DNA from 4 places in the Streptomyces sp. NPDC046977 genome. Region 4 is predicted to be linked to each of the others. Evidence: riboswitches for the same ligand, from Rfam matches in the RefSeq annotation. Region 4 holds a riboswitch; each other region holds the start of a gene.
What was found. Region 4 has a riboswitch for thiamine pyrophosphate ahead of thiO (glycine oxidase ThiO). Riboswitches for the same ligand answer to the same signal wherever they lie in the genome.
Positions count from the first base shown of each region.

Region 1 (3,245 bases), on a different contig from region 4:
CGGGTCAGCCGGCCGAACTGCCGCCCGTCTCCGCCAGCGGCAGGTAGACCCGGTTGCCGGAAGCCGCGAACTCCGCGGACTTCTCCGCCATGCCGGCCTCGATCTCCTCGGCCGTGCCGCCGTGCTGCCGCCGGATGTCCTGGGAGATCTTCATCGAACAGAATTTCGGGCCGCACATCGAGCAGAAGTGCGCCGTCTTCGCCGGCTCCGCCGGCAGGGTCTCGTCGTGGAAGGCCCGTGCCGTGTCCGGGTCGAGGGCCAGGTTGAACTGGTCCTCCCAGCGGAACTCGAAGCGCGCGTCGGACAGGGCGTCGTCCCACTCCTGGGCGCCGGGGTGGCCCTTGGCGAGGTCGGCCGCGTGGGCGGCGATCTTGTAGGTGATCACGCCGGTCTTGACGTCGTCACGGTCGGGCAGGCCCAGGTGCTCCTTCGGCGTGACGTAGCAGAGCATCGCCGTGCCCCACCAGGCGATCATCGCGGCGCCGATGCCGGAGGTGATGTGGTCGTAGGCGGGTGCGATGTCGGTGGTCAGCGGGCCGAGGGTGTAGAACGGCGCCTCCTCGCAGATCTCCTGCTGCAGGTCGATGTTCTCCTTGATCTTGTGCATCGGGACGTGCCCGGGCCCCTCGATCATCGTCTGCACGCCGTGCCGCTTGGCCACGGAATTGAGCTCGCCGAGCGTGCGCAGCTCCGCGAACTGGGCCTCGTCGTTGGCATCCGCGATGGAGCCGGGGCGCAGGCCGTCGCCGAGGGAGTACGTGACGTCGTAGGCGGCGAGGATCTCGCAGAGCTCCTCGAAGTGCTCGTAGAGGAAGCTCTCCTTGTGGTGGGCGAGGCACCAGGCCGCCATGATCGAGCCGCCGCGGGAGACGATGCCGGTCTTGCGGCGGGCGGTGAGCGGGACGTAGCGCAGCAGGACGCCCGCATGGACGGTCATGTAGTCGACGCCCTGCTCGGCCTGCTCGACGACCGTGTCCTTGTAGATCTCCCAGGTCAGCTCCTCGGCCTTGCCGTCGACCTTCTCCAGAGCCTGGTAGAGGGGGACGGTGCCGATGGGGACGGGGGAGTTGCGGAGCACCCATTCGCGGGTGGTGTGGATGTTGCGGCCGGTGGACAGGTCCATGACCGTGTCGGCGCCCCAGCGGGTCGCCCAGGTCATCTTCTCCACTTCCTCCTCGATGGAGGAGGTGACGGCGGAGTTGCCGATGTTGGCGTTGACCTTCACCAGGAACCGCTTGCCGATGACCATCGGCTCGATCTCCGGGTGGTTGACGTTCGCCGGCAGCACCGCCCGGCCCGCCGCGATCTCCTCGCGGACGACCTCGGGGGCGACGTTCTCGCGGATCGCGGCGAACTCCATCTCCGGGGTGATCTCGCCGCGCCGGGCGTACGCGAGCTGGGTGACCGCCTGCCCGCCGCGTCCGCGCCGCGGCAGGCGCGGGCGGCCGGGGAAGACGGCGTCCAGGTTGCGCAGCCCGCCGCGCGGTGAGGTGTGCTTGAGGCCGTCGTCCTCGGGGCGGACAGGGCGGCCGGGGTACTCCTCGGTGTCGCCGCGGGCGACGATCCAGTTCTCCCGCAGCGGCGGGAGGCCGCGGCGGACGTCGGTGGTCACGTTCGGGTCGGTGTACGGGCCGGACGTGTCGTACAGCGTCACGTCCTGGCCGTTGGTCAGGTGCACCCGGCGGACAGGGACCTCGATGTCCGGGCGGGACCCGGTCACGTAGCCCTTGTGCCAGCCGATTTCGCGCGCGCGTGCATCCTGCATGGTCATGAGACCCACTCCCTACGCCGGCATTACCCGGTAACAGGTTCAGCGGTCGGCGCAGCTGGTGGCCCTCGGCCGGTCAGCGCCCTCTCAGCCCGGTGCTCCGAGCTCCCGCGGTGTGCAAAGGTGGAACCACGCTAGCGGGTCTTCTCCGGCGCGCACCAGTGCGCCTTGGGATGATCGGCGCGTGGACTCCCCTCATGCGCAGCCCCCCGGCCCCGGCAACGGCCACGCCCACGGCCCCGGTCACGGGCACAGTCACGGCCACAGTCACGGCCATGGCCACGGTCCGGTGCCGCCGGTCTCCCGGCATCTGCGGAAGGTCATCGCCGCGGTGCTGATCCCGTTCGTCGCCGCGGTGGTGGTCGGGCTGGTGGTGCTCTGGCCGAACGGGGTGCCGGCCCACAAGCGCTCGGGCGTCGGTTTCGACCAGCAGACGCAGTCGGGCCGGGTGGTGCGGGTGGAGAACGTCAAGTGCGCGGACGTGAACGCGGAGCCGAACACCGGCGAGCCCGGCGCGACCCCGCCGAAGACCCCGTCGATCTGCGAGCGGGCGACCATCCGCGTCACCTCGGGCAAGGACACCGGCCGTACCTTCACCGAGATCGTGCAGCCGACCCAGACCCGGCACTACACCGAGGGGCAGAAGGTCCTGCTGTCCTACGCGCCCGGCGCGCCGAAGGAGTTGCAGTACTCGGTCACCGATGTGGACCGGGCGCTGCCGCTGTGGCTGCTGGCCGGGCTCTTCGCGGCGGCGGTGGTCGTGGTCGGGCGGCTGCGCGGGTTCCTGGCGCTGGCGGCGCTGATCGTCAGCTTCGCGGTGCTGACGCTGTTCATCCTCCCGGCGATCCTGCACGGCAGCGATCCGCTGCTGGTGGCGGTCATCGGCGGCAGCGCGATCATGCTGATCGCGCTCTACATGTGCCACGGCCTCAATGCCCGTACCTCGGTGGCCGTCCTCGGCACGCTCTGCTCGCTGCTGCTGATCGCGCTGCTGGGCTCGGTGTTCATCGACTGGGCGGTGCTCAGCGGCAACACCTCGGACGAGACCGGGCTGATCCACGACCTCTATCCGGGCATCGAGATCCACGGTCTGCTGCTGGCGGGGATCGTGATCGGCTCGCTCGGTGTGCTGGACGACGTGACGGTCACCCAGACCTCGGCCGTGTGGGAGCTCCGGGACGCCGATCCGGGCGCGAGCTGGCACAAGTTGTACCGGGCGGCGATGCGCATCGGGCGCGACCACATCGCCTCGGTGGTCAACACCCTGGTGCTGGCGTACGCGGGCGCCGCGCTGCCCCTGCTGCTGCTGTTCTCGATCGCGCAGCGCGGCGTGCTGGCGGTGGCGGGCAGCGAGTTGGTGGCGGAGGAGATCGTCCGGACCCTGGTCGGCAGCATCGGGCTGGTGGTGGCCGTGCCGCTGACGACCGCGCTGGCCGCGCTGGTGGTGTCGGCGGACCGCTCCGGGAGGGACACTGTC
Region 1 covers NZ_JBEYWO010000005.1:125,228-128,472, forward strand. The annotation lists gene thiC (phosphomethylpyrimidine synthase ThiC) at 5-1,771, opposite strand; TPP riboswitch at 1,763-1,890, opposite strand; gene ABZ883_RS09815 (YibE/F family protein) at 1,953-3,245, shown strand, end outside.
Region 1: it holds a riboswitch for thiamine pyrophosphate, as region 4 does, so the genes downstream of both, thiC (phosphomethylpyrimidine synthase ThiC) here and thiO (glycine oxidase ThiO) in region 4, are expected to answer to the same signal.

Region 2 (3,245 bases), on a different contig from region 4:
ACCGTCGGAGGAGTCCACCCCGCGGCCGCCGCCGCCCGCGCCCGCCAGCGCGATGATCTCCGAGGCGTTGCCCCGTACGATCGTCGGCCGCAGTTCCAGGAGTTCACGCGCCAGCGCCGTGCGCACCGGCAGCGCGCCGACGGCCACCGGGTCGAGCACCCACGGGGTGCCGGCCGAGGCCGCCGCCCGCGCGGCCTCGGTCATGGCGGCGCGCTGCTCGGCGTGCGGGGTGCCGAGGTTGATCAGGACCCCCGAGGCGATCCCGGCGAACGGCCCGGCCTCCCCGGGGATGTCGGCCATGGCGGGCGAGGCGCCCAGCGCCAGCAGGACATTGGCGGTGAAGCCCGTCACCACCGCGTTGGTCAGGCACTGGACCAGCGGGGACTGCTCCCGGACGCGGGTGAGCGCCTGCGCGGCGAAGGCGATGTGATCGGCGGACGTCGGGACCATGGGGTCGCTCCTTCGGGGACGGACGGGGGCGTGGCGGCTCAGACCTGCGCTCGGTGGCGCAGCCGCAGCGGCGCGTACACCGCGAGCGCCACCAGGAACGCCACGTAGTACGAGAGGTCGGCGCCGTGCAGGGCGTCCGCCACCGGGCCGACGTACAGGCTGGTGTCCATGAACGGCACGGCCGCGGCGAAGGCGGCGGCGAACGCGAGCACGGCCGGCAGCCAGGGCTGCGGGCGGGCGGTCTCCGCGGCGAGGTCGATCTCCTCGCCGCCCCGCGCCCGCGCCCGGGCCAGCCAGTCGACGACGACGATCGCTACGAACCCCGGGATCCAGTAGCCCACGAACAGCAGGACGTTCTGGAAGCGGGCCGTGGTGTCGGCGGCGTGCATCCACAGCACGAGGGGGAAGCCGAGGGCGGCGGCGAAGGCGGCCGCCGCCGGGCGGGGTATGCGCACGCCGGCGGTCTGGAGGGCCAGCGATCCGCTGTAGTCGTTCATGGCGTTGCTGCACAGGGCCGCCAACGCCACGGCGAGCAGCCCGAACGCGCCCACCGGCCCGCCGCCCAGCAGATCGGCAACACCGGCCGCGGTCTGGTCGGTCAGCACCGACGCGCCCCACAGCCCGAGGGCCTGGACGGCCACGAAGGACACCACCAGGCCCGCGACGGTGTACCAGAACATGCGCGGGCGGGAGGTGGTGCGCGGCAGGTAGCGGCTGAAGTCGCTGGCGTACGGGGCCCAGGACAGCGCCAGACTCAGCGCGATGGTGCTGGTCAGGACGAACGCGCCGCCCCGGTCGGCGCCGTGGGCGGAGCCGGTGGCCGCGGGGTGGACACCGTCGAGCAGCCTCCAGGCGATCAGCGCGAACGCCGCGGCGAGCACGAAGGTCATGACGATCTGGAGCCGGTGGATGGCCTCGTAGCCGAGGACGCCGAGAGCGCCCTGGGCGAGCATCATCACCAGGACGCCGAGCCAGAACGGCAGCCCGCACAGCCGGGCCAGCGCGTCCCCGCCGAAGAGCCCGATCAGCGCGTCCCAGGCGACCGAGGACAGCCACTGCAGGATGCCGGGGAGCGCGACGGCCCGGCCGAAGGCGAGCCGGGCCAGCGGCAACTGCCCGGCGCCGGTCCGGCTTCCCCAGGTGCCGAGGTAGGCGGTGGGGATCGCGCCGATCACGGTGCCGAGCACGACGGCCGCGAGCGCGGTGGCGAAGTCCAGCCCGAGGGCGATGCCGATGGTGCCGGTGAACACGCCGGTCATGGTGAGGTTGGGGGCGAACCACACGGTGAACAGCCGACCCGGGCCGCCGTAGCGGTTGCCCTCGGGGACCGGCTGAATGCCGTGCGCCTCGATGCGGAGATCGCCCGCCGACGCAGGCATGCGCCCGTCGAAGACGGTCTGCCGGCCGTCGGCGGGCAGACCGCCGGAAACATGCGTCAAAGGCATGGAAGACATCCCTCCGCCAGTGCGAACTGGTTCAGGTTCGACGGGTGTGATCTCAGCCCTCGGCGGGGCACCCCGTGTCCGGTACGACGGACAGACTAACCCGATCCCGCTGCTCAGCGCGTCGACAGGAGGGCACGGCACCAAAACGGCCCGCGGGCAACACGGTCAAATGCTGCCAAACGCGGGCCGGATGGATCTTCCTCAAGGGGCGTGGGACGGCTCGGGCCGCACCGCGCGGATGTCGAGCAGGTACCGCCGGGTCGTGTGCGCCCGGTCGCGGCCCCCCTGGCGGTGGCCCCTGCCCCCCGGCGGGCAGGGGCCGTCCGCGAACGTCACTTCTGCTGCGCCAGCCAGTCGGCGAACCGGGTCGCGCCGAGCTGCGCGCTCCCGAGCGGCACCAGCGAGTCCTCCTCCAGCTCGGACCCCCAGTAGGGGGCGCGCGGGTCCGCGACGACCGTACGGGGGTCGTTCTGGACGGCGAGCGCGTCCCGGATCAGCTCGTCGAACCGGAAGGCGTCGGGGCCGGCGATCTCGACCGTTCCGTCGAGGGGCGCGCCGGCCGCGGTGCGGGCGACGGCGAGGGCCACGTCGTCGGAGTGGATGGGCTGGAACTTGACGGGAGCGATGCGCACCGTGTCGCCCTCGGTCGCGGAGTCCGCGATCCCGTTCGTGAACTCGAAGAACTGCGTGGCGTGGACGATGGAGTACGGCAGCCCCGACGCCTTGATCAGCTCCTCCTGGGCCAGCTTGGCGCTGAAGTAGCCGTTCTCCGGGAGCCGGTCCGTGCCGACGATGGAGAGCGCGACGTAGTGGGTGGCACCGGCCTCCGCGGCCGCCTTGAGCAGGTTGGTCGTGCCGGTGCGGAAGAAGTGCATCACGGCCTCGTTCTCGAACGAGGGCGAGTTGGAGACGTCGACGACGACCTGCGCGTCCTGCAGCACCTCGGCGACGCCCTCTCCCGTCAGGGTGTTGACGCCCGTGTTGGGCGAGGCGGCGACGGCCTCGTGCCCGTGGTCGCTGAGGTTGCGGACGACCTTCGAGCCGATGAGCCCGGTTCCGCCGATGACGACGACCTTCATGGGAGCTTCCTCTCGGAGAATTTCGTGCGTACGGAGAAAATGACCGGGCGGGGACCCCGCCTGTGACAGGCGCCCGGCGGGCTCGCGCGCCAATGCGCGCGAGCCGGGCGTCACTCGGCGAGCTTCCCCTCGGTGGAGACGTCCTCCATCAGGGCGGAGATCTCCTCGGGGATGGGCGGAATGCTCTCGCGGGTGATCCCCGTCGTCGGGGACCAGACGAGGTTCACCTGGAACGCGGGGTCCAGGTCCGGGTAGTCGCTGCGGTTGTGGC
Region 2 covers NZ_JBEYWO010000012.1:98,306-101,550, forward strand. The annotation lists gene thiM (hydroxyethylthiazole kinase) at 1-450, opposite strand, end outside; gene ABZ883_RS19840 (cytosine permease) at 489-1,895, opposite strand; TPP riboswitch at 1,887-1,980, opposite strand; gene ABZ883_RS19845 (SDR family oxidoreductase) at 2,228-2,974, opposite strand; gene ABZ883_RS19850 (FAD-binding protein) at 3,085-3,245, opposite strand, start outside.
Region 2: it holds a riboswitch for thiamine pyrophosphate, as region 4 does, so the genes downstream of both, ABZ883_RS19840 (cytosine permease) here and thiO (glycine oxidase ThiO) in region 4, are expected to answer to the same signal.

Region 3 (3,245 bases), on a different contig from region 4:
ACTCGGTGCCCTCGGCGTAGACCCTGCCCGCGTGGTGGAGGGTGTGGTGGTCGGTGTGACCGGAGAGCTCGGCGAAGCGGGTGAGGCCGGAGTTCTGCCCGTGCATCACCCAGGTCCCGTCGGGGCTGCGGCGGTACTCGTGAACGCAGTCGTCGACCTCGTTCGCGATCTCCTCCCAGTCCGCGGCCTTCAGCTCCGCCCAGGTGATCCAGGATGCGTCGGGGCAGGTCCGAGCCCCAGGACTGGACGTCGGCGAGGGTCTCCCGCGACGCGTCGGACGGAAGGCCGCGGAGATCGGCGAGCGGGCGGAAGGAGGTGGTGTCGCGGACACCGAACAGCGACCCGAAGGCGACGTAGGAGCGCCCGTTGTACAGATGCATGAGGTTGATGGCCCTGAACCAGACCCGGTCGTCCTCGTCCAGCCAGTGATCCCAGCGGCACTCTATGAACCCGTAAATGTCCGTCCCCATGACGGGAATTGTTCTTCGTCGGGGCGAGGAGGGCGACGGGATTTCCGCTGTGCCGGCGCCCGGACGGGCGTGTCGGCTGCTCGCAGTCGCCCCCTCGCGGCGCGGACCGCGTCGTCCGGGCCGTCTGCGGGCCGTGAACGGTCGGTCGAGGCCGACCGCGGTCGACAGGGGACACCGGAGAGTGACGGGGGCCTCACCCGTCCGACCTGGGGCGCCCCAAACGATCTGCGACACTGGACGGACCATGCCTGCACCCGGAGAACTCACTTTCGTCGCGCCGCGCGCCGCCAAGAAGCCGCCGCGGCACCTCGCCGACCTCACGCCCGACGAGCGGCGGGAGGTGGTCGCGGAGCTGGGGGAGAAGCCGTTCCGGGCCAAGCAGCTGTCGCAGCACTACTTCGCGCGGTACACCGACGACCCGGCCGCGTGGACGGACATCCCGGCGGCGTCGCGCGGGAAGCTGGCCGAGGGGCTGCTGCCGGACCTGATGTCGGTCGTGCGGCACAGCAGCACGGACAACGACACGACGCGCAAGACGCTGTGGCGGCTGTTCGACGGGACGCTGGTCGAGTCGGTGCTGATGCGCTACCCGGACCGCGTGACGATGTGCATCAGCTCGCAGGCGGGCTGCGGCATGAACTGCCCCTTCTGCGCGACCGGGCAGGCAGGCCTGGACCGGAACCTGTCCACCGGCGAGATCGTGCACCAGATCGTCGCGGGCATGCGCGCGCTGCGTGACGGGGAGATCCCGGGCGGCCCGGCGCGGCTGTCGAACATCGTCTTCATGGGCATGGGCGAGCCGCTGGCCAACTACAAGCGCGTGGTGGGCGCCATCCGCCGGCTGACCGACCCCGAGCCGGACGGGCTGGGGCTGTCGCAGCGGGGCATCACCGTCTCCACGGTCGGCCTCGTGCCGGCGATGCTGCGTTTCGCCGACGAGGGCTTCAAGTGCCGCCTCGCGGTGTCGCTGCACGCGCCCGACGACGAGCTCCGCGACACCCTGGTGCCGGTCAACACGCGCTGGAAGGTGCGCGAGGTGCTGGACGCCGCGTGGCACTACGCCGACGTGTCCGGCCGCCGCGTGTCGATCGAGTACGCGCTGATCCGGGACATCAACGACCAGGCGTGGCGCGCCGATCTGCTGGGGCGGCTGCTCAAGGGCAAGCGCGTGCACGTCAACCTGATCCCGCTCAACCCGACGCCGGGCTCGAAGTGGACGGCGTCGCGGCCCGAGGACGAGCGGGCGTTCGTCGCGGCGCTGGAGGCGCACGGCGTCCCGGTGACCGTGCGCGACACCCGGGGCCAGGAGATCGACGGGGCCTGCGGGCAGCTGGCGGCTTCCGAGCGCTGAGCGGCGCTTGCTAGGGTGGCGGTCGTTTGCGGCCGTTTGCCCTGAACGGCCTGAACGACAACAGAACATCCGACAGGGGAGCGCACACAGCGCTGAGAGTGCGGCACGGCCGCAGACCCTCGAACCTGATCCGGGTCATACCGGCGTAGGGAGTCACTTGATGAGCACCATCCGTCGGCGTGCCGCCGGCACCGCCCTCGTTGTCGCGCTCGGCGCGGCGTCCCTCGCGGCCTGCGGCGGAGGCGGCGATTCTGCCGCCGGCGGCGGTTCCAGGACCGTCACCCTCGTCAGCCACGACTCCTTCGCCGCCTCGAAGGCCGTGCTGAAGGAGTTCACGCGGCAGACCGGCTACACGGTCAAGGTCCTGCGCGGCGGTGACGCGGGCGCTGCGGTCAACCAGGCCGTGCTGTCCAAGGGCAACCCGCAGGGCGACGTCTTCTTCGGCGTCGACAACACCCTGCTCTCCCGCGCCCTCGACAACGGCCTGTTCACGCCGTACGAGGCGAAGGACCTGGACAAGGTGCCCGCCGCCCTGCAGCTCGACGCCGCGCAGCACCGCGTCACGCCCGTCGACTTCGGCGACGTGTGCGTCAATTACGACCGCGCCTGGTTCGCCGCGCACAAGGTGCCCGTTCCCGAGACTTTCGACGACCTGGTCAAGCCGGAGTACAAGGACCTGCTGGTCACGGAGAACGCCGCGACCTCCTCCCCGGGTCTGGCCTTCCTGCTGGCGACCACCGCGAAGTACGGGGACGAGGGCTGGCAGGACTACTGGACCAAGCTGAAGGCCAACGGCGTCCAGGTCGTCGACGGCTGGGAGCAGGCGTACTACGACAACTTCTCCGGAGCGGGCGGCGGCAAGGGCGACAAGCCGCTGGTCGTGTCCTACGCCTCCAGTCCGCCCGCCGAGGTGCTCGCGCTGAAGGAGCAGCCCGCGCAGGGCCCGACCGGCGTGGCGACGGCCACCTGCTTCCGGCAGATCGAGTTCGCCGGGCTGCTGGACGGCGCGAAGAACACCGAGGGCGGCAAGGCGCTGATCGACTTCCTGCTGAGCCGCGCCTTCCAGGAGGACATGCCGCTCAGCATGTTCGTCAACCCCGCCCGCGGCGACGCGAAGCTGCCCGAGGTCTTCACCAAGTACGCGCCCGTGATCAGCGGTTCGGCCACCGTCGAGCCGAAGAAGATCGCCGCGAACCGTGAGCAGTGGGTCAAGACGTGGTCCTCGCTCGTGCTGAAGTGACCGGAGCGGCCCGGCGCAGGGCGGCCGCCGCGCGGCCGCACGCCGTGCGGCTCGGCCTGATGGCCGTGCCGGCCGCCTTCTTCGCGGTGTTCTTCGGCTACCCGGTCGCCGCCATCGTCACCCGCGGGCTCCGCGAGGGCGGCCGATGGCGCCTGGGCCGGTTCGCGGAGGTGCTGGGCGATCC
Region 3 covers NZ_JBEYWO010000022.1:114,154-117,398, forward strand. The annotation lists gene ABZ883_RS29145 (hypothetical protein) at 1-331, opposite strand, end outside; gene rlmN (23S rRNA (adenine(2503)-C(2))-methyltransferase RlmN) at 715-1,821, shown strand; TPP riboswitch at 1,886-1,990, shown strand; gene ABZ883_RS29155 (thiamine ABC transporter substrate-binding protein) at 1,982-3,061, shown strand; gene ABZ883_RS29160 (iron ABC transporter permease) at 3,121-3,245, shown strand, end outside.
Region 3: it holds a riboswitch for thiamine pyrophosphate, as region 4 does, so the genes downstream of both, ABZ883_RS29155 (thiamine ABC transporter substrate-binding protein) here and thiO (glycine oxidase ThiO) in region 4, are expected to answer to the same signal.

Region 4 (3,245 bases):
TGCGGATGCCGAGGCCGGAGCCGATGGGCGACCCCAGCGGCATGACCGCCGCGCAGCCGAGGTCCTCCAGGCGGCGGGCCAGCACAGGGTCGTCATTGGTGTACGGCAGCACCGTGAAGCCGTCGTCGACCAGCGTCTCGGCCGCGTCCAGCAGTTCCACCGGATCGGGCAGCAGCGTGCGCTCGTCGGCGATCACCTCCAGCTTCACCCAGTCCGTGCCCAGGGCCTCCCGGGCCAGCCGGGCGGTGAGGACGGCCTCGCCCGCCGTCCGGCAGCCGGCGGTGTTGGGCAGGACGCGCACGCCGTGGCGGGTCAGCACCGACAGCACGGAGCCCTTGACCGTGGGGTCGAGCCGCCGCATGGCGACCGTGGTGAGCTCGGTGCCGGAGGCCAGCAGTGCCTGCTCCAGCACCTCCAGGCTCGGCGCGCCCCCGGTCCCCATGATCAGGCGGGAGCCGAAGGTCGTTCCGGCGATGGTCAGCGGGTCGTCGGCCACGGCGGTCAGCCTCCCTGCACAGCGGTGAGGACCTCGACGCGGTCGCCGTCGGACAGCGCCGTGGCGGGCCACTGCCCGCGCGGCACCACGGTCTCGTTGAGCGCGGCGGCGACACCGGAGGGGGCGGTGGTCAGACCGGCGACCAGCCGGTCGAGCGTGAGTCCTGGCGTCACCTCGTGCGGCTCGCCGTTGACGGAGACGGTCATCGCGGTCATACGTACTGCTCCTGAGGGGTGAATCGGCCGGGGGAGAAGGGACGGGCCACCTCGGGCGGTTCGCCGCCCGTCAGCACCTCGGCCATCACATCGCCGGTGAGCGGGGTGAGGAGCACGCCGTTGCGGTGGTGGCCGGTGGCGACGAGCAGGCCGTCCAGTGCGGTGCGGCCCAGCATCGGGGCGTTGTCGGGGGAGCCGGGGCGCAGTCCCGCGACGGTCTCCACCAGGGGCAGTTCGGTGAGGCCCGGCACCAGCTCGTGGGCGTCGCGCAGCAGCTCGTACACGCCGCCGGCCGTCACGGTGGTGTCCCAGCCCATCTCCTCGCTGGTGGCGCCGACGACCAGCTCGCCGTTCTCCCGGGGCACGAGGTAGACATGCGCGCCGCGCACCACGGCCCGCACCGTGCGGGACAGGAAGGGCGCGTACGCCGCCGGCACCCGCAGCCGCAGGACCTGGCCCTTCACCGGGCGCACGGGCGGCAGCAGGTGTTCCGGCAGCCCGCCGAGCAGGCCGCTGCGGCTCCCGGCGGCCAGCACGGTCTGCCCGGCGGCCAGCACCGTTCCGTCGTCGAGCACCACCCCGCGCGCCCGGTCGCCCGCGACGTCCACCCCGGCCACCGCCGCGCGGCGGAACACCACCCCGGACAGTTCGCAGGCCCGCAGCAGCGCCGCCACCAGCCGCCGCGGATCGACCTGGTGGTCGCCGTCGACACGCAGCCCGCCGCGCACACCGGGCGCGAGCATCGGCTCCAGGCGACGGCACTCCCGCCCGCTCAGCCACTGCGCGCTCAGCCCCAAGGAGGTCTGGAAGTCGTGCAGTTCGCGCAGCTCCGCCCGGTCGTCGGCGTCCAGGGCGACGGCGAGCGTGCCGCACGCCCGGTAGCCGAGGTCCAGGCCCGTGGTCTCCTCCAGCTCCGCCGCGAACGCCGGATAGCGGCGGACCGCGGCGAGGTTGAGGTCGAGCAGGGCCTGCTCGCCGTACTGCAGCTCGGTGACGGGGGCCAGCATCCCGGCGGCCACCTGGGCGGCGCCGCCGCCCGGCTCGGGATCGGCGACCACCGTGCGCAGCCCGCGCAGGGCCGCCCTCCAGGCGGTGACCAACCCGATGATCCCGCCGCCGACGACGACCGCGTCGGCCGGATGGGACGCGTCATGACGTTGCACGGTGTTCCGCTCCTCCCTTCGCCGGCATGACCCGGATCAGGTTCGTACGGTCGGCGGCCGGCCAGCCGCCCTCTCAGCCCGGTGCGCCGGGCTCCCGCGAGTGCTTCGACCGCCACTTTAGTACGCACTCCTGAGGGCGAGTAGGGCGCCGCTACCGGGGCGCGCGCCACCCGGGGTTACGGTGATCAGCGTGACCAGCAGCAGCGAGCAGCGAGCCGTCGTCGTCGGGGCCGGGATGGCCGGGGTGCAGACCGCCGTGTCCCTGCGCGAGCAGGGGTGGGGCGGCACGATCACGCTGCTCGGCGCGGAGCGGCATCCCCCGTACGACCGGCCGCCGCTGTCCAAGGGGGTCCTCTTCGGCGCCGACGAGGGCCCGGGCGCGCTGCTGGAGGTGGACTTCGGCGGCATCGGCGTCGAGCTGCTGCTCGGCCGGCACGCGAGCGCGCTGCGTCCGGACGAGCGCCAACTGCTCACCGACGCGGGCCCGGTGGAGTACGACACGCTCGTCGTGGCCAGCGGCGCCGAGCCGATCGTGCTGCCCGGCAGCGCGGGCGTGCCCGGCGTGCACATGCTGCGCACCCTGGACGACGCCGCCCGGCTGCGCCCGGTCCTGGAGGCGCGGAAGACGATCGTCGTGGTCGGCGCGGGCTGGATCGGCGCCGAGTTCGCCACGGCCGCCCGGAACGCCGGCTGCGCCGTGACCGTCGTCGAGGCCGCCGACCGGCCGCTGGCGGGCGTGCTGCCCGAGCGGATCGCCGACCGGATGCGCGGCTGGTACGCGGAGGCGGGCGTCGAACTGCGCACGGGCGCCGCCGTCGCCGCCGTCGAACGCGGCCTCGTCCGGCTCGCCGACGGCGACGAGATCGCCGCCGAGGCCGTCGTCGTCGGCATCGGCGCCCGGCCGGCGACGGGCTGGCTGGCCGGCTCCGGGGTCGACCTCGGCCCGGACCGGGCGGTCCTCGTCGACGACCGGCTGCGCACCTCCGTGCCGGGCGTGTACGCCGTCGGGGACTGCGCCTCCTTTCCCTCCGCCCGCTACGGGCGCCGGCTGCTCATCCACCACTGGGACAACGCGGTCCAGGGGCCCCGCACCGCGGCCGCCAACATCCTGGGCGGCGACGAGGCCTACGACCCCGTCCCGTACTTCTGGTCCGAGCAGTTCGGGCGCTTCGTGCAGTACGCGGGCTACCACGGCGCATCCGACGAGATGCTGCTGCGGGGCGACCCGGACGGCCCCGCCTGGTCCGTGCTGTGGCTGCGCGGCGACGTGCTCGTCGCGCTGTTCGCGGTGGGCCGCCCGCGCGACCTGGCCCAGGCCCGCAAGCTCATCGCCCAGGAGGCCCGGGTCGACCGGACCCTGCTCGCCGACCC
Region 4 covers NZ_JBEYWO010000023.1:11,692-14,936, reverse strand. The annotation lists gene ABZ883_RS29455 (thiazole synthase) at 1-496, opposite strand, end outside; gene thiS (sulfur carrier protein ThiS) at 502-702, opposite strand; gene thiO (glycine oxidase ThiO) at 708-1,874, opposite strand; TPP riboswitch at 1,870-1,982, opposite strand; gene ABZ883_RS29440 (FAD-dependent oxidoreductase) at 2,065-3,245, shown strand, end outside.